3 regions of the Allobosea sp. FBZP-16 genome follow, and region 3 is predicted to be linked to each of the others. Evidence: riboswitches for the same ligand, from Rfam matches in the RefSeq annotation. Region 3 holds a riboswitch; each other region holds the start of a gene.
What was found. Region 3 has a riboswitch for cobalamin ahead of CXY91_RS13325 (TonB-dependent receptor plug domain-containing protein). Riboswitches for the same ligand answer to the same signal wherever they lie in the genome.
Positions count from the first base shown of each region.

Region 1 (7,797 bases), on a different contig from region 3:
CTTTGCCGGCAGGCCCGAAACGCTGCGCCCGGCGCGCTCGACCGCCGCAGCCAGCGCGGCCGCGTCGAGCACTTCGTCGGCCGCCCGGCCGGCGAGCGGCGAGGTGAGCACCAACCGGTTCGGGCCATCGCCCTCGGCCTCGTCGACGAGGCCCGCCGTCAGCAGGTCGTCGACCAGCGCCGGATGCGCCTCCTCGCGGATGCCGCGCAGTTGCAGGTTGCCACGGCCGGAAATCTCGATCTGGCCGTTGCCATGCCGGCTCGCCAGCTCGGCGATGTATGCGAGCTGGTCCGGCGTCAGCGCATTGCGCGGCGGATGCAGGCGCACCAGCAACCCGTCGCCTGTCAGCATCGGCCGCAAGGTGCCGGGGCACCAGCCGCGCCGCATCGTCTCGCGGGCCGGGGCGCTCATTCAGCCGCCTCCCGGCCTGAGAGCATCGCCGCCGAGTTCGAGCGGCTTGTCCAGAGTCCGCGCTCCTGCGCCTCGGCGAGACGCGAGCGGATCGAGGCGGCGGCCGGCGCATTCGCCTGCTCCAGCGCCTGCCAGATGGCGGGATCGCCGCAATAGGCCTGGAAGACCGCGTCGAACAGGCCGTTGGAGACCGCGTCGGTAGCGGCCGCATAGACGAAGAGCGCATCGACCGCCTCGGCCAATTCGGCCGCGCCGCGCCAGCCATGGGCGAGATGGCTCGCGATCCAGCGGGGATGGCAGAGCCGGCCATGGACGATGCGCGAGACGTCCTCGGCCAGCGTGCGCGCCCTCGGCATGTCGGGGTCCGACGTGTCGAGGCTGTAGAGCGCCGCCTTGCCGCCTTCAGCTTGCATGGCCGCGACGAAACCGCCGATCACGTCGGCGGCGCTGGTCGCTTCCAGGATGTCGCGCCCGGCCGTGTCGCTGACATGGATGAAGGCCTGCGCCTCTGCGACCCGGCTCGCAAACCGGGCGTCGGGCGACGCTGCGCCGTCCGGCCCGCCATAGGCGTGGCTCGTCGCGGCAAGATAGGCCTCGCCGAGTTCCGCACGCGTTTGCCAGTCGCCGTCGAGCGCGCGGTCAGCCATGGCGGCACCATAGCGGCCGGGCGCGGCGCCGAAGATGCGCGCGCCTGCCTCGCCGCGGCGGTGGGCGGCGGCCGGTTCGTTCCACTCGTCCGGTTCGTCAAGGGATGCGACGGCGCGCGCTGCCGCATCGAGCAGGGCGATCTGCGCCGGAAAGGTGTCGCGGAAGGCGCCGGAGATGCGGATGGTGACGTCGGCGCGCGGCGCGGCAAGCTTGGCCTGCGGGGTGATCGAGAAGCCGGTGACCCGGGTCGAGCCATGGTCCCAGAGCGGTTCGGCACCCATCAGGTGCAGGGCATGGGCGATGTCCTCGCCGCCCGAGCGCAGCGTCGGCGAGGCCCAGAGATCGATCACGATCCGGCGCGGATAATCGCCCTCGTCCTGGAGATGGCGGGCGATCACGGCCTCGGCCGCCTTCGCCCCGAGCCTGGCAGCCGAGCGGGTCGGCAAGGCGCGCGGGTCGAGCGTAGAGAGGTTGCGCCCGCTCGGCAGCACGTCGGGCCGGCCGCGATGCGGTGCGCCGGCAGGTCCCGGCGGCACGAAGCCGGCATCGAGCGCCTTCAGCAGGTTGCGACGCTCATTCTCCGCCGATGCTGGATCGGCTTCGGAGGAACCGAAGACATGCAAGCCGTCGCGGAAGGCGGTCTCGGCGAGGTCGCAGAGATGGGCGTCGAGTGCCGCGAGCGCGCTCGCCATGTCCTGACCCTGTGTGACGCCGCTTGCGGCGGCGAGGCCGGTGCGCTCGGCGCGGTCGAGGATCTCGCGCGCGACCAATTCGGCCCGGCGCGGATCGAGCACTTGCGCCTGCGAGTATTCCTCCACGAGGTCGCGCAGCAGCGCGGCCTCGCCGGCCGCGTCATGACTCGCCAGTGGCGGCGGCAGATGGCCGAGCGTCAGCGCCGAGAGCCGGCGCTTGGCCGGCGCCGCCTCGCCGGGATCGTCGACGACATAGGGGTAGATTACCGGCAGCGAGCCGACCGCGAGCCGCGGCCAGCAGGTAGCCGAGAGCGCCACCGCCTTGCCCGGCAGCCATTCGGTCGTGCCATGCGTGCCGAGATGGACCAGCGCATCGGCGCGCAGCACCTCGCGGAGGCCGAGATAGAAGGCGAGATAGGCGTGGCCCGGCGGCGCATCGGGGTCGTGATAGCGCGCCTTGCGGTCGGGCGAGGCGTCGCGCGCCGGCTGCAACGCGATGGCGAGCTTGCCGAAGCGGACGAGCCGGAAGCGGAAGGCCTCGCCGTCGCAGGCTGGGTCGGTCTCGGGCTGGCCGTGGCTGGCGAGCAAAGTCTCGCGCGCGGCGGCCGGGATGGTCGCGAGCCAGGCGCGGTAGCTGGCGAGCGGGACGGAGAAGTCGGCTGGGCCCTCGGTGAGGGCCTGCATGAGATTCGAGCCGTGATGGCAATTCGCGAGGTCATCCCGGGTCTCCCTCCGATCGCCCGGGATGACCGCGTCTAGGGAGGGATCAACGTCGTATCCAGCTCCATCCAGCAACTCCCGGATCGCGAGCGCGCTCGCCGGCGTGTCGAGGCCGACGGCGAAGCCGGCGCGGCCGCCACGGGCGGGATAGTCAGACATCACCAGCGCAAGCTGTCGCTTGGGGCGCGGCTTGCGGCCGAGTGCCACCCAGCTGGCCGCGAGGTCGGCCAGCGCTGCGATGCCCTCGGCATCCGGTGTGAGCCGCCGCAGCATTAGGCCGGTCGCCGGATCGGCGATCTCCTCCTTGAAGGCAACGGGAATGGCGCCGAGCCGGCCGTCGAATTCCGGCAGGGCCGCCTGCATGGCGAGGTCGGCGGCGGAAAGCCCGCGCGGAGACGCCTCCCAGGCCGCGCGCGCGCTGCCGACCGGCACGGCCTGCAGGATCGGACAGTCGGCGGTGTCGAGCACGAAGCCGTCGCCATCGCGGGCCGAGAAGGCGGTGGTGGTGACGATCAGCGCTGGCTTGCGGGTGGCGATCAGCGTGGCGAGCTCGCCGGCGACGCTCGCGTCCTTGAGGCTGGTCAAGGCGAGCGGGAGCGGGCCGAGCCCGCGCTCGGCCAGGGTTGCCGCGATCGCCTCGACCATCGCCGTGTCGCCGGCGGCAACGCCGGAGCGGTAGACGAGGATCGGGACGAGCGGGGCGTCTGTCGGGATAGTCGCGAGCGCCTCCCGCCAGGGAAGAGGCGTGGCGTTGGGGCCGAGGGCGAAGAGCGTGGGGAGTAGGACGGGAGACAGATCGGCCGCGTCGCGCGACCCCTCATCCGTCTCGGCTGCGCCGAGCCACCTTCTCCCGCAAGGGGAGAAGGGCGAGGCGGCCGTGTCAGCTCCCTTCTCCCCCTGCGGGAGAAGGTCCCGGCAGGGGGATGAGGGGTCGCGCTGTCCTTCGAGATAGGCATCTACTCTTCCCAGCAGCCGCCGCATGTTCTCGGCGCCGCCGCCGGCATGAAAATAGCCGAGCAGGTCCGCTGCGAACTCCGGCTGCACCGTGCCATATCCGGCGAGCCGCTCGTCCTCCCGGTCATCGCCTGGCAGCACCGCCAGCGCGACGTCATGCTGCCGGCAGGCGCTCGCGATCTGCTCGACGCCGTAGCGGAGATAGTCGAGCCCGCCGAGGCAGCGCAGCAGCACGAAACGCGAGCCGGCGAGGGTCTTCTCGATCAGCAGGTCGATCGAGAGCGGATGCTTGAAGCGCCGCAGCGGCACCAGACGGAGGCCCAGCCGGCTACCGGGGGCGGCCGCCGCCAGCGCCGAGAGGTCGCTGTCGCTGAAGGAGAGGACGATGAGGTCTCCCGGCGGCAAGGCGAGGTCGACGGCGTCTTCGCCGTCGTCGAGCCTCACCTCGCTGGTCGGGAGGAGATGCATGGCATCAGCCGGCGAGCGCGGCCTCGACTGCGGCGCGATCGAAGCCCTTGAGGCCGATCACCACGAGCCGGCCGTCGCGCGCTTCACCGGCGCCCCAGGCCCGGTCGTAATGGTGGCCGACGCGCCGGCCGACGCCCTGCACGACGAGCCGCATCGGCTTGCCGGGAATGCCGGCAAAACCCTTAAGGCGCAGTACGCCCTCGGCCTCGGCCGCCTTGGCGACGCGGGCGACGAGCTCTTCCGGCGAACCGGCCTGCGGCAGCGGCAGTGCCACGCTGTCGAAATCGTCATGGTCATGATCCTCGCCCTCGCCGTGATGCGAGGGCCGGGCGGCGAGGTCGGACTCGGCCGCAGCGCCGAGACCGATGATCAGCGCCGGCTCGACCTTGCCATGGGCGGTTTCGACCACCTTGATCGCCTTGGGCAAATGCTGGGCGATCTCGGCCTTGACCCGTTCGCGCCCTGCGGCGTCGACGAGGTCGCTCTTGTTGAGCAGGATCAGGTCGGCGCAGAGGATCTGATCCTCGAATACCTCCTCCAGCGGGTTGTCATGGTCGACGGCCTGGTCCTGCGCCGCCTGCGCCTTCAGCGCCTCGGGATCGTCGGCGAACTGGCCCTCGGCCACCGCCGGCCCGTCGACCACGGCGATGACGCCGTCGACGGTGACGCGGGAACGGATCGCCGGCCAGTTGAAGGCCTTGACCAGCGGCTTGGGCAGGGCAAGGCCCGAGGTCTCGATCAGGATGTGCTGCGGCGGGTTTTCCCGGTTCAGCAGCTTTTCCAGCGCCGGGACGAAATCATCGGCGACCGTGCAGCAGATGCAGCCATTCGGCAATTCGACGATGTCGTCCTGCGTGCAGCCCTCGATGCCGCAGCCGGCGATGAAGGAGCCGTCGAAGCCGAGATCGCCAAACTCGTTGACGAGAACGGCGAGGCGCTTGCCGCCGGCATTCTCCAGGAGATGGCGGACCAGGGTGGTCTTACCGGCGCCGAGGAAGCCGGTGATGATCGTGCACGGCACCTTGCCGAGCGTCGTGGTCTGAGGAGCGTTCATTCGTTTGATCCTTGTGTGCGCGGCAGCGGAGGCACGCGCGCGACCACGCCCTTGCGGAACGAGGCGGGTCTTTCCTTCCAGGGAACGATGCCGTTGGCGCTGGCGGCAAATTTCTCCGCCCCGCTGACGATCTCGTCGAGATGAAGACCGGCGTCGAGATCGCCGATCAGATAGGTCCATTTGCCCTCCGCCGCGAGCGCGATCGTGCAGGGCCGCTTGCAGACCGAGAGGCATTCGACCGGCACGACGGCGATGCCACTGCCCGCCAGGCGCTCGTCCAGTACGGCTGCGAGCGCGATGCCCGGCTGGTCATAACCCTCCGGCAGGTCCTCGCGTTGGCGCCGGCAGGTGGTGCAGACATGGATGGTGCAGCCCGGCTGCTGCCGAACTTGCGTCGCGAGGGCGAGATCGCCTTCGAGCATGACAACGCCTCCTTGGGCTGGCGCGGCCGTCGCCGGCCGCACGAGGCGTCAGGCCGCTACGGGAGCGGCGCTGCGGCGCGTGGCCCAGGGCCAGAGCACGCCGACGGCAAAGCCGGTGACGAGCCACAGCGCGGCCTGGATGGCGAGCGAGAGCGCGGCGAAATGTGCGGCGATCTCGGCCGGCACCTTGCTTTCCGGCGCGGCCGGATGCGGGGCACCGATCAGATGCGGCAGCAGCAAGGCGAGGACGGCGAGTGCTCGGGCCCAGGAAGCCTCGACGCGCAGGAAGACGAAGAGCGCGCCGGCGGTGACCATCGCCGTCAGCAGCCACCAGAGCTGGCGCTGCTGCAGTTCGGCTGCGGCGGAGCCCGGCAGTTCCGGCGCCAGCCCCATTGCCGGGGCGAGCCCGAAAGCGAAGAAGCCGCACACCGCCCAGGCCAATGCGCGGCGCTGGTCGATCTGCTCGTTCGCCGCGATCATCCCGGCGAGAAGCAGCGCCGCGAAGCCGATCGCGGTGCCGATCGTCACCAGGCTGGTGAAGGCCGTGCGCTGCAAGCCGTCCTGCGGCTTCCAGTCATGCTCGCCGGCATGGTCTGGGCCTGCCTTTGGGTCGTTGTGAGCGAGCTGGATGCGGGCTTCGCCTGAGAAGGCGGCCTGCATCGGTGCGCCCTGCGCGCGCAACGCCGCCTCGTAGGTCTCGGCCTTGAGGATCAGCGGGGTGGTGGTGACGTGCTGGAGCGCCGAGATCAGCAGCCCAGCCAGAAGCCCGGCCAGGATGCTGACCGTGAGAACACGCGTGACCATGTGGTTCCCCTCAATGACAGGGGAAGGCGAGGCCGTGACGGGTGTCGTGCGCCGCGTTGTGGACAGTGGACGAGGCGGCGAAGCCGACGGTGTAGATCAGCACGAAGCCGAGGATCAGCGCAGCGGCGACGGCTTTCGCTCGCTCCGAAACGCTGGCCTGGCTGGTGACGGTAGCCGTATTCATCTGGTTCTCCTTGGCCACCCCACCGGCAGCCGGCTGGACGACATCGAATGACGGCAGGTCTCCTGGCTCACGGCTTGGTGTCCTGCTCCGCCTTCCCGGGAAACCCAGTGGCCGATGGCGCAGGACGCGCCGCTTACAGTTGCGGGGGCAGCCGCGGCCTTTCACCGCGTTCCCTTTTCACCTCGTCGTCGAGGCACCGTCACGGATGATCATTAGCCACAGGCGCGGTGCTGTGCAATGCACGACGTCTCTCCGAAAGCGAATGCCAGACATGACCCTTCCCCTGCTCACCCTCGTCCTCGGCGGCGCCCGTTCCGGCAAGAGCCGTCATGCCGAGGCGCTGATCGAGGCGCTGCCGGCACCCTGGACCTACATCGCGACCGCGCAGGCCTATGACGACGAGATGCGCGCCCGCATCGCCGAGCACCGCGCCAGGCGCTCGCGCGACTGGCAGACGGTCGATGCGCCTGTCGCGCTGCCCGAGGCGATTCGCAATGCGCGGGCCGGGCAGCCCATCCTGGTCGATTGCCTGACGCTCTGGCTGACCAATCTGCTGCTCGCCGAACGCGACATCGCGATCGCCACCGGCGAGCTCGTCGCGGCCTGCCGCGAGGCGAGCGCACCGGTGGTGCTGGTCTCGAACGAGGTCGGCCTCGGCATCGTGCCGGACAATGCGCTCGCCCGCCGCTTCCGCGACGAGGCCGGCCGGCTGCATCAGCGGCTTGCGGCTCAGGCCGCGCGCGTGGTCTTCATGGTCGCCGGATTGCCGATGCAGGTGAAGTAGAAGCGCGACGTGACGATGACCAACGAAGCTGAGGACGCTGCCCGCCACAAGGCGAAGATGGCAAAGCGCAAGGCGGTGCAGGACGCCGAGGTCGCCGGCAAGACGCTGGAAAAGGGCCTGCTGATCGTCAACACCGGCCCGGGCAAGGGCAAGTCGACCGCCGCCTTCGGCCTGATCCTGCGGGCGCTCGGCCATGGCTGGCGCATCGGTGTCGTCCAGTTCATCAAGGGCGCCTGGTCGACCGGCGAACGCAAGGCGCTGGACGCCTTCGGCGATCAGGTCTCCTGGCATTCGATGGGCGAGGGCTTCACCTGGGAGACGCAGGACAAGGCCCGCGACATCGCCGCCGCGGCGCGCGCCTTCGACAAGGCGAAGGAATTGATGGCCGACGACGGGATCCGGCTGTTGGTGCTCGACGAACTCAACATCGCGCTGCGCTACGACTACCTGCCGCTCGCCGAGGTCGTGGCGGCCTTGCAGGCCCGCCGGCCCGACCTCCACATCGTCGTCACCGGGCGAAACGCCAAGGCGGAGCTGATCGAAGCGGCTGACCTCGTCACCGAGATGACGCTGGTGAAGCATCACTTCGCCGCCGGGGTGAAGGCGCAGGAGGGGATCGAGTTCTAGAGGGCGAGCGCGGCCACGCTTGCAACTGC
Region 1 is NZ_LNCQ01000052.1:234-8,030, reverse strand. It holds gene cobG (precorrin-3B synthase) at 1-411, opposite strand, end outside; gene cobN (cobaltochelatase subunit CobN) at 408-3,893, opposite strand; gene cobW (cobalamin biosynthesis protein CobW) at 3,898-4,947, opposite strand; gene CXY91_RS25710 (DUF1636 family protein) at 4,944-5,369, opposite strand; gene CXY91_RS25705 (CbtA family protein) at 5,418-6,173, opposite strand; gene CXY91_RS25700 (CbtB domain-containing protein) at 6,184-6,357, opposite strand; cobalamin riboswitch at 6,393-6,572, opposite strand; gene cobU (bifunctional adenosylcobinamide kinase/adenosylcobinamide-phosphate guanylyltransferase) at 6,620-7,141, shown strand; gene cobO (cob(I)yrinic acid a,c-diamide adenosyltransferase) at 7,157-7,768, shown strand; partial or broken gene CXY91_RS25685 (cobalamin biosynthesis protein) at 7,765-7,797, opposite strand, start outside.
Region 1: it holds a riboswitch for cobalamin, as region 3 does, so the genes downstream of both, CXY91_RS25700 (CbtB domain-containing protein) here and CXY91_RS13325 (TonB-dependent receptor plug domain-containing protein) in region 3, are expected to answer to the same signal.

Region 2 (7,797 bases), 710 kb from region 3:
GTTCTCGTTCAAGGCCAGGAATCTCGGGCCGTCCGCCGAGAACGCGCGCGCCGTCTACAATATCGGCTACAAGCCCAATTCCGAGCTGGAATTGACCAAGTTCGCCGTCGTCATCCGCAGCGAGGACGGAGCCGAGGGGCAATATGTCATGCATTGGGGCGGCACCCGCGCCACCATGGCGCAGACGCTCTCGCTGGCGCCCAACATCCTCGGCCGCGATCCCGATCACCGCGAGGAGATCTGGAACGACATGAAGCGGGAGCTGCGCCAGCATGACGGCATGGGCATCGGGCCGATCGACATCGCGCTCTGGGACCTCGCCGGCAAGCGCTTCGGTGCCTCGGTCTCGCAACTGCTCGGCGGGTTCCGCAGCAAGCTCAAGACCTATGCCTCGACCTATCACGGCGACCGCAATGGTGGGCTCGACAGCAAGGAGGCCTTCGTCGACTTCGCCGAGGCCTGCTACGATCTCGGTTACCGCGCCTTCAAAGTCCATGGCTGGCATGATGGCGATGCGCGCGAGGAGGCCGCCAACGTCCTGCATGTCGCCAAGGCGGTCGGCGACCGCATGACCCTGATGCTCGACCCCGCCAACGAGCTCAGGACCTTTGCCGACGCGCTCTATGTCGGGCGCGCCTGCGACGAGGGCAACTACTTCTGGTACGAGGATCCGATGCGCGATTGCGGCGTCTCGGCCTTCGCCCACAAGAAGCTGCGCGAGATGCTGAAGACGCCGATCCTCCAGACCGAGTATCTGCGCGGCTTCGAGCCGAAGGCCGATTTCCTGATCAATGGCGGCACCGACGCGCTGCGCTCCGATCCGGAATACGATCTTGGCATCACCGGCGCGATGAAGATCGCCCATCTCGCCGAGGCCTTCGGCGTCGATGTCGAGATCCATGCCTGCGGCCCGGCCCATCGCCACTGCATGGCCGCGACCCGCAACACCAATTTCTACGAGCTCGCGCTGGTCGGGCCCGATTGCCCGAACGCGGTGCCGCCGGTCTATGCCTGCGGCTACAGCGACCAGCTTGATGGTGTCGACAAGGATGGCTGCTTCCCGGTCCCGACCGGCCCCGGGCTCGGCGTCACCTATGACTGGGACTATATTCGCACGCATCAGACGGCGCGGGAGGTGTTCAAGCTGTAGACCGCGCATCGGCGCGGTCTTTCGCACCAGGGATTCGATGATATCACTGCAGTGGAGCAGGGCTTCGCGCTCCGCTCATTCCGCATCCAGCTTCGTCGACCCGCGCCATGAACGTCACCCCCGGACAGGACCATGGCACCATCGTCGCCTCGGGCGCGGCAGCCGGGCCGGTCGTCGTCCTCGCCGAGCCCTTGAGCTTCTGGGGCGGCGTCGATCCCGCCACGGGTACGGTGATCGACGTGCATCATCCCGCCCATGGCGCCTCGCTCGCCGGCGCGGTCGTGTTGATGCCGACCAGTCGGGGCTCCTGTTCGGGCTCCGGCGTGTTGCTGGAGCTGGCGCTCTCCGGCAGGAACCCCGCCGCGCTGATCTTCGCTGGCCCCGAGGACACGCTGACGCTCGGCGCGATCGTCGCCTCCGAGATGTTCGGGCGCCGCATCCCGGTCGCGCGCCTGTCCGCGGAGGCCTTCGCCACCCTTTCCTGCGCGCGGCACGCGACGATCACGTCGGATGGCATATCGGCCGATGGCGGGCAGGTGCATATCCCTCTTGCCGCGGCGGCGGATGCAGGACTGCAGTTGTCCTCTTCCGATCGCGGCATGCTCGACGGCAAGGACGGGATCGCGGCGCAGCAGGCCATGCGCATCCTCGTCGCCATGGCGAGCCAGCAAGGAGCGACCGAACTCCTCGATGTGACGCGGGCTCATGTCGATGGCTGCATCTATGCCGGCCCGGCCAATCTGGTCTTCGCCGCGAAGATGGAGGAGCTGGGCGCACGCGTCCGCATCCCGACGACGATGAACGCGATCTCCGTCGACCATGCGAACTGGCGCCGCCAGGGCGTTGCGCCCGAATTCGGCGAACCGGCGGCGCGCCTCGCCGAGACCTATGTCCGCATGGGCTGCCAGGCGAGCTTCACCTGCGCGCCCTATACGCTGCGGGAGCCGCCACGCTTCGGCGAGCCGATCGGCTGGTCGGAATCGAACGCGGTGATCTTCGCCAATTCCGTGCTTGGCGCCCGGACCGCCAAGCATCCGGACTTCCTGGACTTCTGCATCGCCGTCACCGGCCGCGCGCCGCTCGCTGGCGCCTTTCTCGACGAGGGGCGCCGGGCGCGCCGTACCGTACGGGTCGAGTTGCCGGAGGGGGCGGACAGCGCGGCCTGGCCCTTGATCGGCTACCTTGCTGGCCTGGCTTCGCCTGACCGGATCCCGTTGATCAAGGGCCTGGCGAAGACGCAACCGACGCGGGACGATCTCAAGGCACTCTGCGCCGCCTTCGGCACGACCTCGGCGGCGGCGATGCTCCATATCGAAGGCATCACGCCGGAAGCGGACAGCCTCGGCGGGGTCCCCGAGGACGAAGTCGTCATCACCCGCGAGGACCTCGCCGCGGGCTGGCGCAAGCTGAGCGAGGGGCCGGCGGATGTCGATCTTGTCGCCATCGGCAGCCCGCATGCCTCGCTGGATGAATGCCGGGCCGTTGCGGAGCGCCTCGATGGCCGTCCTGTCGGGACTGCAATCGCCGTCATTATCACGGCCGGGCGGGAGGTCGTCGCCGCGGCTGAAGTCGATGGCACACTGGCCAGGCTTGCGCGGAGCGGCGTCGCGATCATCCCCGATCTCTGCTGGTGCTCGATCACCCGCCCGGTCTTCCCAGAGCAGGCTAAGGTGGTCCTGACCAATTCCGGCAAATACGCTCATTACGGGCCGGGGCTCTCCGGCTGCGCCGTCAGGCTGGGGACGCTCGACGACTGCATCGAGGCGGCCTTGACGGGGGCCGCTCCCGCGCGGCTCCCCGCCTGGCTCTCCTAGCTGCTTCGGCGAACAGGCTTGACGGTGCGGCGCGGCCTTATAGGGTGGCCGCGATCGAGGTTCTCCGGATCGCATCCGGAGCTAAGAGGGAATTCGGTGAGGCGTATTCCGCCAAAGCCGAGGCTGCCCCCGCAACTGTAAGCGGCGAGCTCTCCGTCCATCGTCCACTGGCGCCGACAGCGCTGGGAAGGCCGGGCGGGATCGGCATCGACCCGCGAGCCAGGAGACCTGCCCCGGTCGTCGAAGACGTCTTTCGGACGGGGTGTTCCGGAGCTGTGTGTCGATGGTGGCGCTGCCCTCCATCCATCCACGCCCCTGCGCAGTTCCCCGCCTGCCATCTCGGGGAGCGATGAGACCCATGGTCATGAACACCGTCTGCACCGTTGCGCAGAGCTTGACGGCTGCGCGCCGACCCTTCTATCAGAAATGCAACACTGTTACATTCAAGGCTTCCGCTGTGCCGGCCATTCGCCATGTCACCCGTTTGTTGCAAGGTGCCGCCGCGGCGCTCCTCGGCACTCTGTTCGCAGGGTCGGCCTTCGCTGCGCCGACGCAATATCCGTTGACCCTCGAGAATTGTCGGGAGAGTGTGACCTTCGCCGCGCCGCCCAAGCGCGTCGTGGCGATCGGCCAGACGCAGACCGAGATCCTCTATGCGCTTGGCCTAGGTGACCGCGTCGTCGGCACCGCCGTCTGGTTCTCGCCGGTCGCCAAGCCCTATGAGGCGGTGAATGCCAAGGTGAAGCGCCTCGCCGACAACGATCCGAGCTTCGAGGCGGTGCTGGCCCAGGAGCCCGACCTCGTCACCGCTATGTTCGAATGGCATGTCGGACCCAACGGCATCGTCGGCAAGCGCGCCCAGTTCGCTGGGGTCAAGGTGCCGACTTACGTCTCGCCGGCCGATTGCGTCGGCAAGGACAATTCCGGCGCCGGCGATGGCGTACGCACGCAGATGTTCACGATGGAGCTGGTCTATCGCAACATCCGCGAGTTCGGGCAGATCTTCGATGTCTCCGACCGGGCTGAAGCCCTTGTCGCTGAACTGAAGGCACGCGAGGACAAGGCGGTCGCGGCCGTCGCCAGCCTCAAGGCCAGGGACGTGCCGGTCGTGGTCTGGTTCTCCAGCCGGGACATCAAGGGCGACGGCTTCATGGCCGGCAAGAACGGCGTGCCGGCCTATATCCTTTCGAAGCTCGGCGCCCGCAACATCATCACCACCAATGAGGAATGGCCGCTGGTCGGCTGGGAGAGCATCGCCGGCGCCAACCCCGCGGTGATCGTCGCGGTGAAGATGGATCGCCGCCGCTTCCCGGCCGACGACATCGAGAAGAAGCTCGATTTTCTCAAGACCGATCCGGTCGCCAGCAAGCTCGATGCGGTGAGGAACCAGCGCATCGTGATCCTGGATGTCGGCGCGACCCGGGCCGGGCTCGATACGGTCGACGGCATCGAGGCGCTCGCCAAGGCGATCTCCGGCTTCGGCCTCTCCCCTTGAGCCACGCTGCCCATGGCCCGAACTGGCCCGCGCGGATCGTCATCGCGGTTGCCTCGCTCGCTGCGCTGACCATCTCGCTGGCGCTGGCGGTGACGATCGGCGAGATGCGCATCCCGTTCGACACGGCGCTGCGGGCGCTCGGCAACGGGCTGTTCAGCCTCGACTTTCCCGTCAGCGCGATCCAGCAGGGCGTGATCTTCGACTACCGCCTGAGCCGGGCGCTGATGGCAGGCCTCTGTGGCGGGGCGCTGGCACTCTCCGGAGCGATCCTGCAGGCGCTGCTGCGCAATCCGCTGGCCGAGCCTTACGTGCTCGGCATTTCCGCCGGCGCCTCGACCGGCGCCGTCGCGGTGCTGATCCTCGGCGTCGGCATCGGCGGCACGGCGCTGAGCGTCTCGGCCGGCGCCTTCATCGGCTCCTGCGCTGCACTCACCGTGGTCGCGCTGCTGGCGACAGGGGCGGGCGGGGCGAGCGATCGCGTCATTCTTGCCGGTGTCGCGACCTCGCAGCTCTTCAATGCCGCGACCGCGACGATCGTCACGACCATGGCCAGCGCCGAGCAGGCGCGCGGTGTGATGTTCTGGCTTCTGGGCAATTTCGGCGGCGTGCGCTGGCCCGATCTCTGGATCGCCGCGCCGGTCGCCTTTATCGGCTTCGCCATCTGCATGCTGCACGCCAAGGTGCTCGATGCCTTCGCCTTCGGTGTCGATGCCGCCGCCTCGCTCGGCGTCGCCGTGACGAGGGTGAAGGTCGTGCTCCTCGCCACGACGGCAGTGATGACCGCGGTGATGGTCTCGATCGTCGGCACGGTCGGCTTCGTCGGTTTGATCATTCCCCATGCCGCCCGCTTCCTCGTCGGCTCCGGCCATGCCCGCCTGCTGCCGGCCTGCCTCGTCGTGGGCGCGATCTTCATGATCCTTGCGGACATCCTCTCGCGCGTGCTGATCCCGCAGCAGATCCTGCCGATCGGGGTGGTGACAGCGCTGTTCGGCGCGCCGGTCTTCGCGCTGATCCTCTACCGTGCGAGGCGGCCGGCATGACGCTCGCGGCCCGTGAGGTACGCTGGGGCGCCGCCGGCAAGATGATCGTCGACGGCGTGACGCTGCAGGCGGCGCCCGGCCGCGTGCTCGGGCTGATCGGCCCGAACGGCTCGGGCAAGTCGAGCCTGCTCAGGCTGCTCTGCCGGCTGCGCAATGTCGCGAGCGGCGTCGTCACGCTCGACGAGCGCGATATCGCCGCCGTGCCCCGGCGCGAGCTCGCCCGCCGCCTCGCCTTTGTCGAGCAGCAGGCGACGACCGAGATCCAGCTCTCCGTCTGCGACGTTGTCCGGCTCGGCCGCACGCCGCATCGCGCCGCACTGGCCTCCTGGAACGACGCCGACGAGGCGGCGGTGAACGAGGCGCTGGCGCGGGTCGGGCTGACCGAGCGGCACGACCAGTTCTGGCACACCCTGTCGGGCGGCGAGCGCCAGCGGGTCCATATCGCCCGCGCGCTGGCGCAGGAACCGAGCGAGCTCATCCTCGACGAGCCGACCAACCATCTCGACATCCAGCACCAGCTTTCGATCCTGAGCCTGGTCCGCCGCCTCGGCATCACCTGCATCATGGCGCTGCACGACCTCAACCTCGCGGCGATGTTCTGCGACGAGATCGCATTGCTGCATGAGGGGCGGCTGCAGGCGGCGGGGGCGCCGGACAAGGTTCTGACCGCCGAGGCGATCCAGCGCATCTTCGGCGTCGCCGTTTCGATCCGCGAGGGAGCGTCGGGGCGCCGGCACATCGAATATCTGATCGAACCGGAACGGAGGCAGTCATGAAAGCGGCCGAGGCGCAGGCAGAGGTTTCCGACTACTGGACCCGGCGCGCGCCGGCCTTCGACGGCGTCGCCTCGCATGTCGCGCAGGCTACGCTATGGCGTGACGTGCTCGCGGCCGCCTTCGAAGCGCACGGCGTAAAGGATGTCGTCGATCTCGGCACCGGGACCGGCGCCTGTGCGCTGATCGCCGCATCGCTCGGACACCGCGTGCGGGCCTGCGACGGCTCGGAGGGCATGCTTGCCGTGGCCCGGCAGGCTGCGGCGGCAGCCGGGCTCGAGGTCGCTTTCGAACCTGCCCTGATCGAGGAGGCCTCGTTCGAGCCGGGCTCGGCCGACATCGTGACGCTGCGCAATGTGCTCTGGACGCTGCCAGATCCGATGGCGGCCCTGCGCAAGGCTCACCTCCTCCTGCGCCGGGGCGGGGTGGTCTTCGTCTCGGACGGGCTCTGGTCGATCGCGCCGCAATATCGCTCGACCTATCCCGAAACGCTCGCCGCGAGCCTGCCGCGCCATGACGGGCTGACCGAGGATGAAGCGCGCACGATGCTGAGCGAAGCCGGTTTCGGCGCGGCCCGAAGCTGGCAGCATCTGTTCCCGGCCTCGCCCTATCCCGGCGACGTGCCGATGTTCGTGCTGACGGCGAGGAAGGGCTGACGCTCGCCGTCGGCAGCCTCGAGCACCAGGCTATCGTCCGGCCTTGGCGGCCATAGGCATGCGGTCCCGCGCCATCTCCCACCTTCGGCCTACTCGCCTCATCCCGAGTTTTGAATGATTATACATGTAAACTATTGTAATTGCTTGTATTTTTGATCTCGGCTAGGCTGGTCGCGTATTCGCCGCAGCTTATCGTTCCGAGCCATTTTCATGAACAGCCAGCCACTCTTTTCAGCCCTGACCGGTCCCGGATGCCTCGATCGGGTCCGTAGCCTGCCTCATCCGGCGGCGATGCAACCGGCGAGGACGATGGCCAGCGCGGCGGTCTTCAAGGGCGAGACGGAGATCGGCATCGAGCATCGCGGCGAGCTCTATCGTCTCAGGATCACGCGGCAGGGAAAGCTGATCCTGACCAAATGACGGCTGTCCTCGGGGCACCGCCGCAGATCGCATTGTCGCAGATCACCTGGCCGCCCCGCGCGGCCGCAAAGGCTCGATGCGGCCCTGTCGCGAACGGGCCGCCAACCGCAAGGAATCCAGACCATGACCCATGCCGCTGAAACAGGCGTGCCGGATGGGCGCTTGCCGAAGCGCCAGCGTCACAAGGTGGCTCTGCGCCGCCTCGACGTCCTGCGCGTGACCGATCTCAGCCTGTCGATGCGCCGGGTGACGCTCGGCGGCCCTGAGCTCGAAGGCTTTGTCAGCCTCGGTTTCGACGACCATGTGAAGATGTTCTTCGCAGCGCCCGGCGAAACGCAACCGGTCCTGCCAATCGTCGGTCCGGACGGGCTCGCCTTCCCCGAGAGCGGCCCGCGGCCGCTGGCGCGCGACTTCACGCCGCGGCGCCATGATCCGCAGGCGGGAGAGAT
Region 2 is NZ_LNCQ01000023.1:11,818-19,614, forward strand. It holds gene CXY91_RS09790 (enolase C-terminal domain-like protein) at 1-1,150, shown strand, start outside; gene lhpI (cis-3-hydroxy-L-proline dehydratase) at 1,258-2,964, shown strand; cobalamin riboswitch at 3,005-3,214, shown strand; gene CXY91_RS30870 (ABC transporter substrate-binding protein) at 3,449-4,459, shown strand; gene CXY91_RS09805 (FecCD family ABC transporter permease) at 4,456-5,499, shown strand; gene CXY91_RS09810 (ABC transporter ATP-binding protein) at 5,496-6,275, shown strand; gene CXY91_RS09815 (class I SAM-dependent methyltransferase) at 6,272-6,928, shown strand; gene hemP (hemin uptake protein HemP) at 7,220-7,348, shown strand; gene CXY91_RS09825 (siderophore-interacting protein) at 7,472-7,797, shown strand, end outside.
Region 2: it holds a riboswitch for cobalamin, as region 3 does, so the genes downstream of both, CXY91_RS30870 (ABC transporter substrate-binding protein) here and CXY91_RS13325 (TonB-dependent receptor plug domain-containing protein) in region 3, are expected to answer to the same signal.

Region 3 (7,797 bases):
GCGATTGGAGCGATCCTGGTTGCTGTAGGAGACGCCGAAGCGGTTGACGAACTGCCCGCCCAGCGGGTCCCAGACGATCTCGCCGCGGGTGAAGGCCTGGCGATAGTTCTGGCTGGACCGGAAGCTGCTGGGCAGGCTCGGGAAGCCGGAATCGCCGGTGAACAGCAATTGCCCGTCGATATAGCGGCCGACCCAGTTGACGCTCAGCGTGTCGGTCAGCCTGGCGCCGAGGCGGGCGGAATAGCTCCAGTTGTCATAGGAATTGGGGTTGCGCCGCCGGCCGGCGGGAACCAGTTCCGGTGGTGTCACCGGTGTCGAATCCGCCCTGAAATGGCTGATGCCGAAGGCGTAGTCGAAGCGGTCGTCGCCGCCGCTGACCCCGAGGCTCTTGTTGAAGGCGCCATAGGAGCCGGCTTCGACCGAGCCGGTCACCTTGGGCGGCCCCTCGCCGCGCTTGCTGGTGATCGAGATCACGCCGCCCAGCGCATTGGCGCCATAGAGACCGCTCTGCGGGCCGCGCAGCACCTCGATGCGCTCGATGTCAGTGGTCAGCATCTGGCCGAAGTCGAAGGAGCGGTTCGGCGTCGAGGGATCGTTCACCTCGATACCGTCGATCAGCACCTTGACGTGGTTGGAGTTGGTGCCGCGCATGAAGACCGACGTAAGCCCGCCCGGCCCGCCGGTCTGGACGATATTGAGGCCGGGAACGGCGGCGAGCGCCTGCGGCAAGGTGCGGCGCTGCTCGCGCTCGATCTCCTTCGCGGTGACGACGGTGACGGCGCTCGCGATCTCCCTTGCCGGGGTCGGAACGCCGGTCGGGCTAATCACGATCTCGTCGAGCGCGATCGGCTTCTCACCCGACTGCGCCAGCGCAGCGGGCGATATCAGCACGGTCGAAGCGGCGAGCAGGGGGAAGGCAAGTGAGAAACGCCCGCTCCTGGCGGGCTTTGGCAAACGGAACACGGGAACCTCGGCGGTAACGTCAGTGGCACGTCACCGCGAACGAGATGTCCCCACCCGCGCCCGAAACCGGGCGCGCATGGTTCTACCACCCATCAGCGCACCCCGGCCGATGTGTTCGCGTGTGACCACGGCTGACGGCAGGTCTCCTGGCTCGCGGGTCGCTGCCCTTCGCCGCCTTCCCAGGGCCGAGGTCCCAGTGGCGTATGGCGAAAGGCTCGCCGCTTACAGTTGCGGGGGCAGCCGCAGCATGAGATGGCCAGGCCATCCGCACTGCGTTCCCTTTTGATCCCGTAAGGGAACCGTCGCGTTCACGAGTAGGGTGGAAAGGCGGCAGCGTCAATTCGCCCGCCAGCCGTTGTGAGCGGATTATTCGGCTGCCTTGAGCGAGCGCTTCGGACGCGGTTTGACGGCGGGTTGAGGGGCCTGCGCATAGGGCGCCAGGATCGCCATGATGTCCCGTTCGCGCGGCTTGGCCTCGGCTACCAGCGCGCGCTCCGCCACCGAATCGAGATGACTGTGCATCAGTCTCGTGACTTTTTCGACGTCGCCGGTCGTAAGGGCGTCGATCAGCAGGCGGTGCTCGTTAACGCCGCATTCCGAGGAATGCGGCCGGCTGTACAGCGACAGGATCAGGCAGCAGCGATAGGACAGCTCGCTGACATAGCGGATGAGGATCGGGCTCTCCGTCATCTCTGCGAGCAGGATATGGAACTCGGTCGCGAGCCGGATCGAGATCGCGTCGGGCCCGCCACGCGCCTCATCCTCGGAGTCGACATGGGCCCGCAGCGTCGCAAGCTGCGCCTTGCTCAGCCGGCCGGCGAGCTGGCGCACGACGAGCCGCTCCAGCTCGATGCGGATGTCGAAGGTGTCGCGCGCCTCCTGCCAGCTCGGCGTCGCCACAACGGCGGAGCGATTGCGGCGCAGTTCGACCAGCCCTTCGGCGGCGAGCTGGGCGAGCGCATGGCGCGCCAGCGTACGGCTGACACCGAAGCGTTCGCCGAGCGCATCCTCGGGCAAGGCCGCGCCGGGCTCGAGCGCGCGCTCGATGATCGCGCGGCGCAGCGCCCGGCAGATCATCCCGGCCTTGTCCGATGCGCCGTTTCCGGCCTCTTCCCGCGCCATCGCCGATACCAGTGGTTGAACGTCCTTCGTCTTAGCGTCTGCGCCTTGCAGTTCGCAATGCAGATTGGGATGCCGGGGAACCGGGCAGCCCCTCTAACGTTCATAAGGCGACCCAATGCGGGCCGGGGGGCTTCGCCATGACAACGACACCGGCTCCGAGCCGAAGGGGGGTCCAGCCAGAGGCGGGCGCCATCGCTGCGGCCGACCTGGCCGGGGCGGACATCGTAAAGGTGGCGGCGGCGCTCGTCTCGGCTGCGGTGATCATCGCAGCACTCTACTACGGGCAGGACATCCTGATCCCGCTCGCCTTCGCCTTCCTGATCGGCTTCGCGCTCAATCCCCCGGTGCTGTGGCTGCGCCGGCGCGGGCTGCCCAAGGTGATCGCGATCGTGGCGGTGATGACCGTCGTGCTCGTTCTCCTCGCCGGCCTCTTCCTCGTGCTGGGAACGCAGGTCCGTTCGCTGGGCGAGCAACTGCCGAGCTATCAATCGACCATCCATAACAAGCTCAACGATCTCAAGGCGCAGTTCAGGGCGCCGGGGATGCTCGATGGCGCGCTCAACGCGATCGCGTCCCTGCAAAAGGAAGTGGAATCGGTGCAGGGCGCCGGTGCTCAGCGGGTCGAGATCGTGCCAGCGCCGGGCACCCAGATGCAGGTCGCGCTGGTCTGGCTCGGCCGTGTGCTCGAACCGCTGGCGACGGCCGGTATCGTCCTCGTCTTCGTGGTGCTGGCACTGCTTGACCGGACCGACCTGCGTGACCGGCTGCTGCGCATCCTTGGCGGCAACCTGCACCGCTCGACCGATGCGATCGAGGATGCCGGCAGGCGGATCAGCCGCTATCTTCTGATGCAGCTCGTGGTGAACACGACCTTCGCCATCCCGCTGGCGCTCGGCCTGTGGCTGATCGGCGTGCCCGGTGCGCTGCTCTGGGGCGTCGTCGCAGCCGTGCTGCGCTTCGTGCCTTATCTTGGTGCGCTGATTTCCGCGGTCTTTCCGCTGGCGCTGGCGTTCGCGGTCGATCCCGGCTGGCACATGGTGCTGTGGACGCTGGCGCTGATCGCGGGGCTCGAGCTCATCAGCAACAATATCGTCGAGCCGATGCTCTACGGCACCAGCACTGGCCTCTCGGCGATATCGCTGATCGCCGCCGCGACATTCTGGACCGCGCTCTGGGGTCCGGTCGGCCTGATCCTGTCGACGCCGCTGACGGTCTGCCTATTGGTCCTCGGCAAGACCCTGCCGCAGTTGCAATTCCTCGACACCCTGCTCGGCTCGGTGCCGGTGCTTAGTCCGACCGAACGCATCTACCAGCGCCTGCTCGCGGGCGATGTCGACGAAGCCATCGAGATCGCCGAAAGCGAGATAGAGACGCTGGCGGTGGTGCCTTTCTATGACGCCGTCGGCGTCGCGGTCCTGCGCCTCGCCAGCGACGATTACGGTCGGCAGGCTACTGCGGCGCACCGGCTGCGCATCGCGGAGGGGATGGAGGCGCTGCTGGAGGAGTTGCGCGAGGCTCATCCCGCCGCGGCTGCCGAGGGCTTGGCCCCCAAGGTGGTCTGCATCGGCGGCAAATGGGAGATCGACGGGATCGCCGCGCAGATGCTGGCCCATGCACTCGATCTCGAAGGCATCCCGGCGCAGGTGCGCAGGATCGCCCATGTCACGACGGGCGCAGTCGCCAGGCTCGATCTCGACGGGGTGCCGATCGTCTGCCTCAACTATTTCAGCGGCGAGCCCGACAATGCCGCCCGGCAGTTCTGCCGGCGCCTGCGGCAGCGCTGGCCGGAGTTGAAGATCGTCGTGGTTCTCTGGACCGTGCCGCCCGAGAGGCTGGCAGGGCAGGCGAGCAAGGGGATCGGTGCAGACGAGATTGCGGCCTCGATCCAGGAGACGATCGGCCGGGTCCAGCGCCTATTGCCAGAGACAGCGAGCGAACCGGCTGTGGCAGCGATGCCGGCCGACGATGCCGAGCGCGTGGCGGCGCTCCAGGGCACGGCGTTTCTCGACGAGGCGCTGCGCGACGATCTCGATGCGATCGCCAAGCGCGCGGCCGATGCCTTCGACGTCGACGTGGCGATGATCTCGGCGATCGATGCCGAGCAGGAGATCGTCATCGGCGGCAGCAGGGAGCTCTCCGGTTTCGGCCGGGACAAGACCGGACGGCCGACCCTGCCACGCCGGGCGGCGATCTGCGACCATGTCGTGGCCAGCGGCGAGACGTTGGTCGTCGCCGATACCGAGCGCGATGCCCGCTTCACCGACAATCCCGTCGCCAAGGCTTGGGGGTTGCGCTTCTACGCCGGGGCACCGCTGCGCTCGTCCGACGGCCATGTGCTGGGAGCGCTCTGCATCCTCGATGCGGAAGCCCGCAATCTCGACCAGCGCGAACGCGAGCTGCTTGAGAAGCTCGCGGCCGATGTCGTCGAGACGATCAGCCGCGCTCGTGCCGGCAGCTCGCGACAGCAGTCCGGCGAGCCGGAAACCGAGGCAAGCGCGACCGTCGCGCAGCAGGTCCCGGACTGATCGCTGCCGCGTGCCTCAGAAGCTGTAGGCCGCCTTCACCTTCAGCAGATGCTGGCTGAAATTAGTGATGTCGAGATCGCCCGGCACGCCCTTGGCCTTTCCGCCAATCTGGACGTTGTAGGCGGCCGAGATGGCGAGCTGCTTGCTCGCCTGCCAGAAGATGCCGGGGCCGGCGAAGGTGGCGTAGCCGGCTTCCTTGCCGAAGCCGAGTTCGTTGTGGCGGCGCTGATGGCGCACTTCGCCGCTGAGATAGAGGCCGTCGAGCACTTGCCAGGCGAGCGAGCCGCCGACCGTGAAGGTCGAGGAGCGCAGATAGGGGCTCGGCCCCGTCCAGGTCAGGTCGTGCGAGAGGTTGAGCGCGGCGTAGAGCTTGCCGGGGACGAGCGTCTTGTCGGCGAAAATGCGCAGGCCGGTGTTGTAGGTGGTGAAGTTGCCTGCGCCGGTCGGATCGGTGCGGTTGAAGCTGGGATCGACGATGACGGTGAGGCCGATGCCGTGCAGGTCGCGGCCGAGCAGGCGGTATTTCATCTCGACGCCGGCACCGGCGCTGCGGCTGTCGGCCTTGGCGCCGGCGATGGTGGCGTCGGTGTACCCGCCGAGGAGGTAAGGGCCGACCTCGAAGCAGGGGAAGAGCCCGTAGGAGCCCTGCAGCTGCAGGCCATGCGCGGCCTGGCGGCCGTCGCGGACACCGAAGCCGCCATTATAGGTCAGGCTGGCACCGAAGGAGCCGGGATCGGCGACATCCGAGCCGGTGGTGAAGCCGAAGGCGTCGGTCGGGATGCCCTCGCTCTCGCTGCAGGCCGAGAGCACGGGCGGCACGGCCGGGGCGCCTTTGCGCGAGGGCAGGTCGGCGGCGAAGGCGGGCGAGAACAGGCTCGCAGCGGCGAGAGCGACGACGGCGGGCTTCAGCATGGCTGGCGATCCTGTTGACGAACCCACTGTCGAGTAAATGCGAATGAGTCGCAACATGCACTCTTCGGTCACTGCGCTATACCGGCGTATTGTTGCTGCAATGCAACAGGCGCTGGCGGCTCAGCCTGGGACGTCCACGGTGCGCAGCCTTGCGAACGCCACCGGCGCGATCTCCGCCAGAGCTGCGATGGGCTTCCAGGCGGCGGCATGGACTTCCTCTTCCTGGGCGATCAGCGGCAGGGCGGGATCGGCGATGAAGAGATATTGCAGGTCGTGATGGATGTGCGGCGGCTCGCTGCGGCGCGGATTGCCCGGCACCTCATGGCTGTCGATGGCGAAGGGCAGATCGCCGTCGCGATGCCAGAAATGCAGGACCGCAGCGGCGACGCCGGTCTCCTCTACCGCCTCGCGCAGTGCCGAGCCGTGGAAGCTCGCGGCCGGCTCGTAATGGCCGCCGGGCTGGAGCCAGCGGCCGATCACGACATGGTCGATCAGCAGCACCTGCGCATGGTCGGGCGAGAGCACGAAGGCGCTGGTGGTGACATGGCCCGGCATGGTCTCGCGCCGGTCGAGGATATGGCGCTCGGAGATCTGCCAGCGCAGCAGTGCCAGCCGTTCGCGCGGGCCTGCGACCTCGGCGAGATAGCGGGAGACGGTCGAATCGAGGCGCGCAAGGAAGCTCATGGCCATGCGCATCGCATGTCCGGGGCCAGCCGGAAAGGCTGCATTCCGATCAGGGCAGCTTCAGCCGGTATTCCTCGAAGCCGCCGTTCTTCACGCTGTCATAGCCGACGAGGACGCGCAGTTCGCCGCGCTCCTGGGCCAGCACGGCGAGCGCCTCCGCCTTGCCGTCCTTGCGCCGGGGCAGCTGGCCGAGCTCGCTGGCGCCGGCTGGGTCAGCGGGGTCGAGCAGCATGATCGCATAGGGTACGTCCTGCTCCTGCGCCGGGCCGACGAGGACGAGCAGGCGGCCATCGGCGAGCGGGGCGAGATCGCGCACGCCGCGCTGAGCTCCGGCGGCAAAGGCGAGGAGCTGCGGCTTGCCCGTTCCCGGCTCGCTGCCCGGCTTGAACAGTTCGGCGACGCTGCCGCCGACGAGGAAGGCGCGCCCGCCAAGTGTTGGCGCGCGCAGGCCGAGCCAGAGCCGATCGCCGACCACCGCGAGGCCTTCGATGTTGAGCCCGTTGCTCGTCTCGTCGAGTGCCTTGCCGACGAAGGGGGCGACCTCGCCGGCCGCGCCGAGCAGATCGGCGACGCGCCAGCTCAGCTCGGGCGTGCCCGCCTCGCCGTTGCCGGCAGCGATCCGGGCCAGCAGGAAGGAGGAAGGCCGGTATTCGCCGCTGCGCCGCGAGCAGCCATGCGAGCCGACGACATAGAAATGGCGGTCGGCAAAGGCGACGCCCTCGCCGTCGAAATCCTCGAAATCGCCCTGCTGCGGGCAGCCGATCGTCGGCTGGCGCCCGCTTGCGCCGGCGGGGGCGCTGTCCTTGATCAACGGCAGGCTCGGGCCTGGCATGATCGCGCCCTGCTTCAGCGTCGCGAACTGGGCGGCCTTGTTCTCGTCATTGATCACGAGGCAGCGATAGTCGCCGCCGGCAGGCGGGCGGCAGGCGATGCCGCTGATGTCCTTGGCGGCCTTGCGCGGCTTCTTGCCGGCGAAGTCGGAGGTGGCCTCGACCTTGCGCTCGGGCTTCAGAGCCTCGGCGCGAGCGGCATCGGTTGCGAAGAGGCCGAGCGCGAAGGCGGACAGGATCACGAGCCGCATGGTCTTGCTCCGATGGAAAGAGCCGAAATAGGGGGCGCGGGGGCGGTTGCAAAGGCCGGAGCGTCAATTCTTGCGCCGGGCGAGGACGGCTGATTGCAGGAGCGATTTTCGCCTTTCGAGATCAGCGCGCGGTCAGTTCCGCTGCCCACGCCCGAATGCTGTCCCCACCACCCGAGGCCACCCCGCAGGTTGTACCGATTGAGGGGCCGCGGAGCGGCCGCGAGGCTTGGCAGGCGCGTGCGCTGCTCGCTATCGTGGGGAATGGGCTAGGAGGCGGGAGGCGAGGATGCTCGAGCCGCTATCTTCCGCGCTTGTAATCGAACGAGGTGGCGGTGGCGAATGTCGAGCCCGGCGGCAGCTCGTTCTTCGGCAGGGCGGGCTGGCTGCTTCTCATCCTGTCGGCCGGGCTCGCCGCCTATTTCGGGCTGTCTTCGCTGCTGCTGCCGTTTTTCGGGGCGCCGGACCTCTACACGGGAATCGAGCGCTGGATCGTTCCGGCAGCAGGCGCGC
Region 3 is NZ_LNCQ01000023.1:720,387-728,183, reverse strand. It holds gene CXY91_RS13325 (TonB-dependent receptor plug domain-containing protein) at 1-963, opposite strand, end outside; cobalamin riboswitch at 1,083-1,280, opposite strand; gene CXY91_RS13320 (GntR family transcriptional regulator) at 1,330-2,085, opposite strand; gene CXY91_RS13315 (AI-2E family transporter) at 2,223-4,610, shown strand; gene CXY91_RS13310 (hypothetical protein) at 4,626-5,522, opposite strand; gene CXY91_RS13305 (NUDIX hydrolase) at 5,643-6,212, opposite strand; gene CXY91_RS13300 (DUF3616 domain-containing protein) at 6,256-7,287, opposite strand; gene CXY91_RS13295 (hypothetical protein) at 7,620-7,797, shown strand, end outside.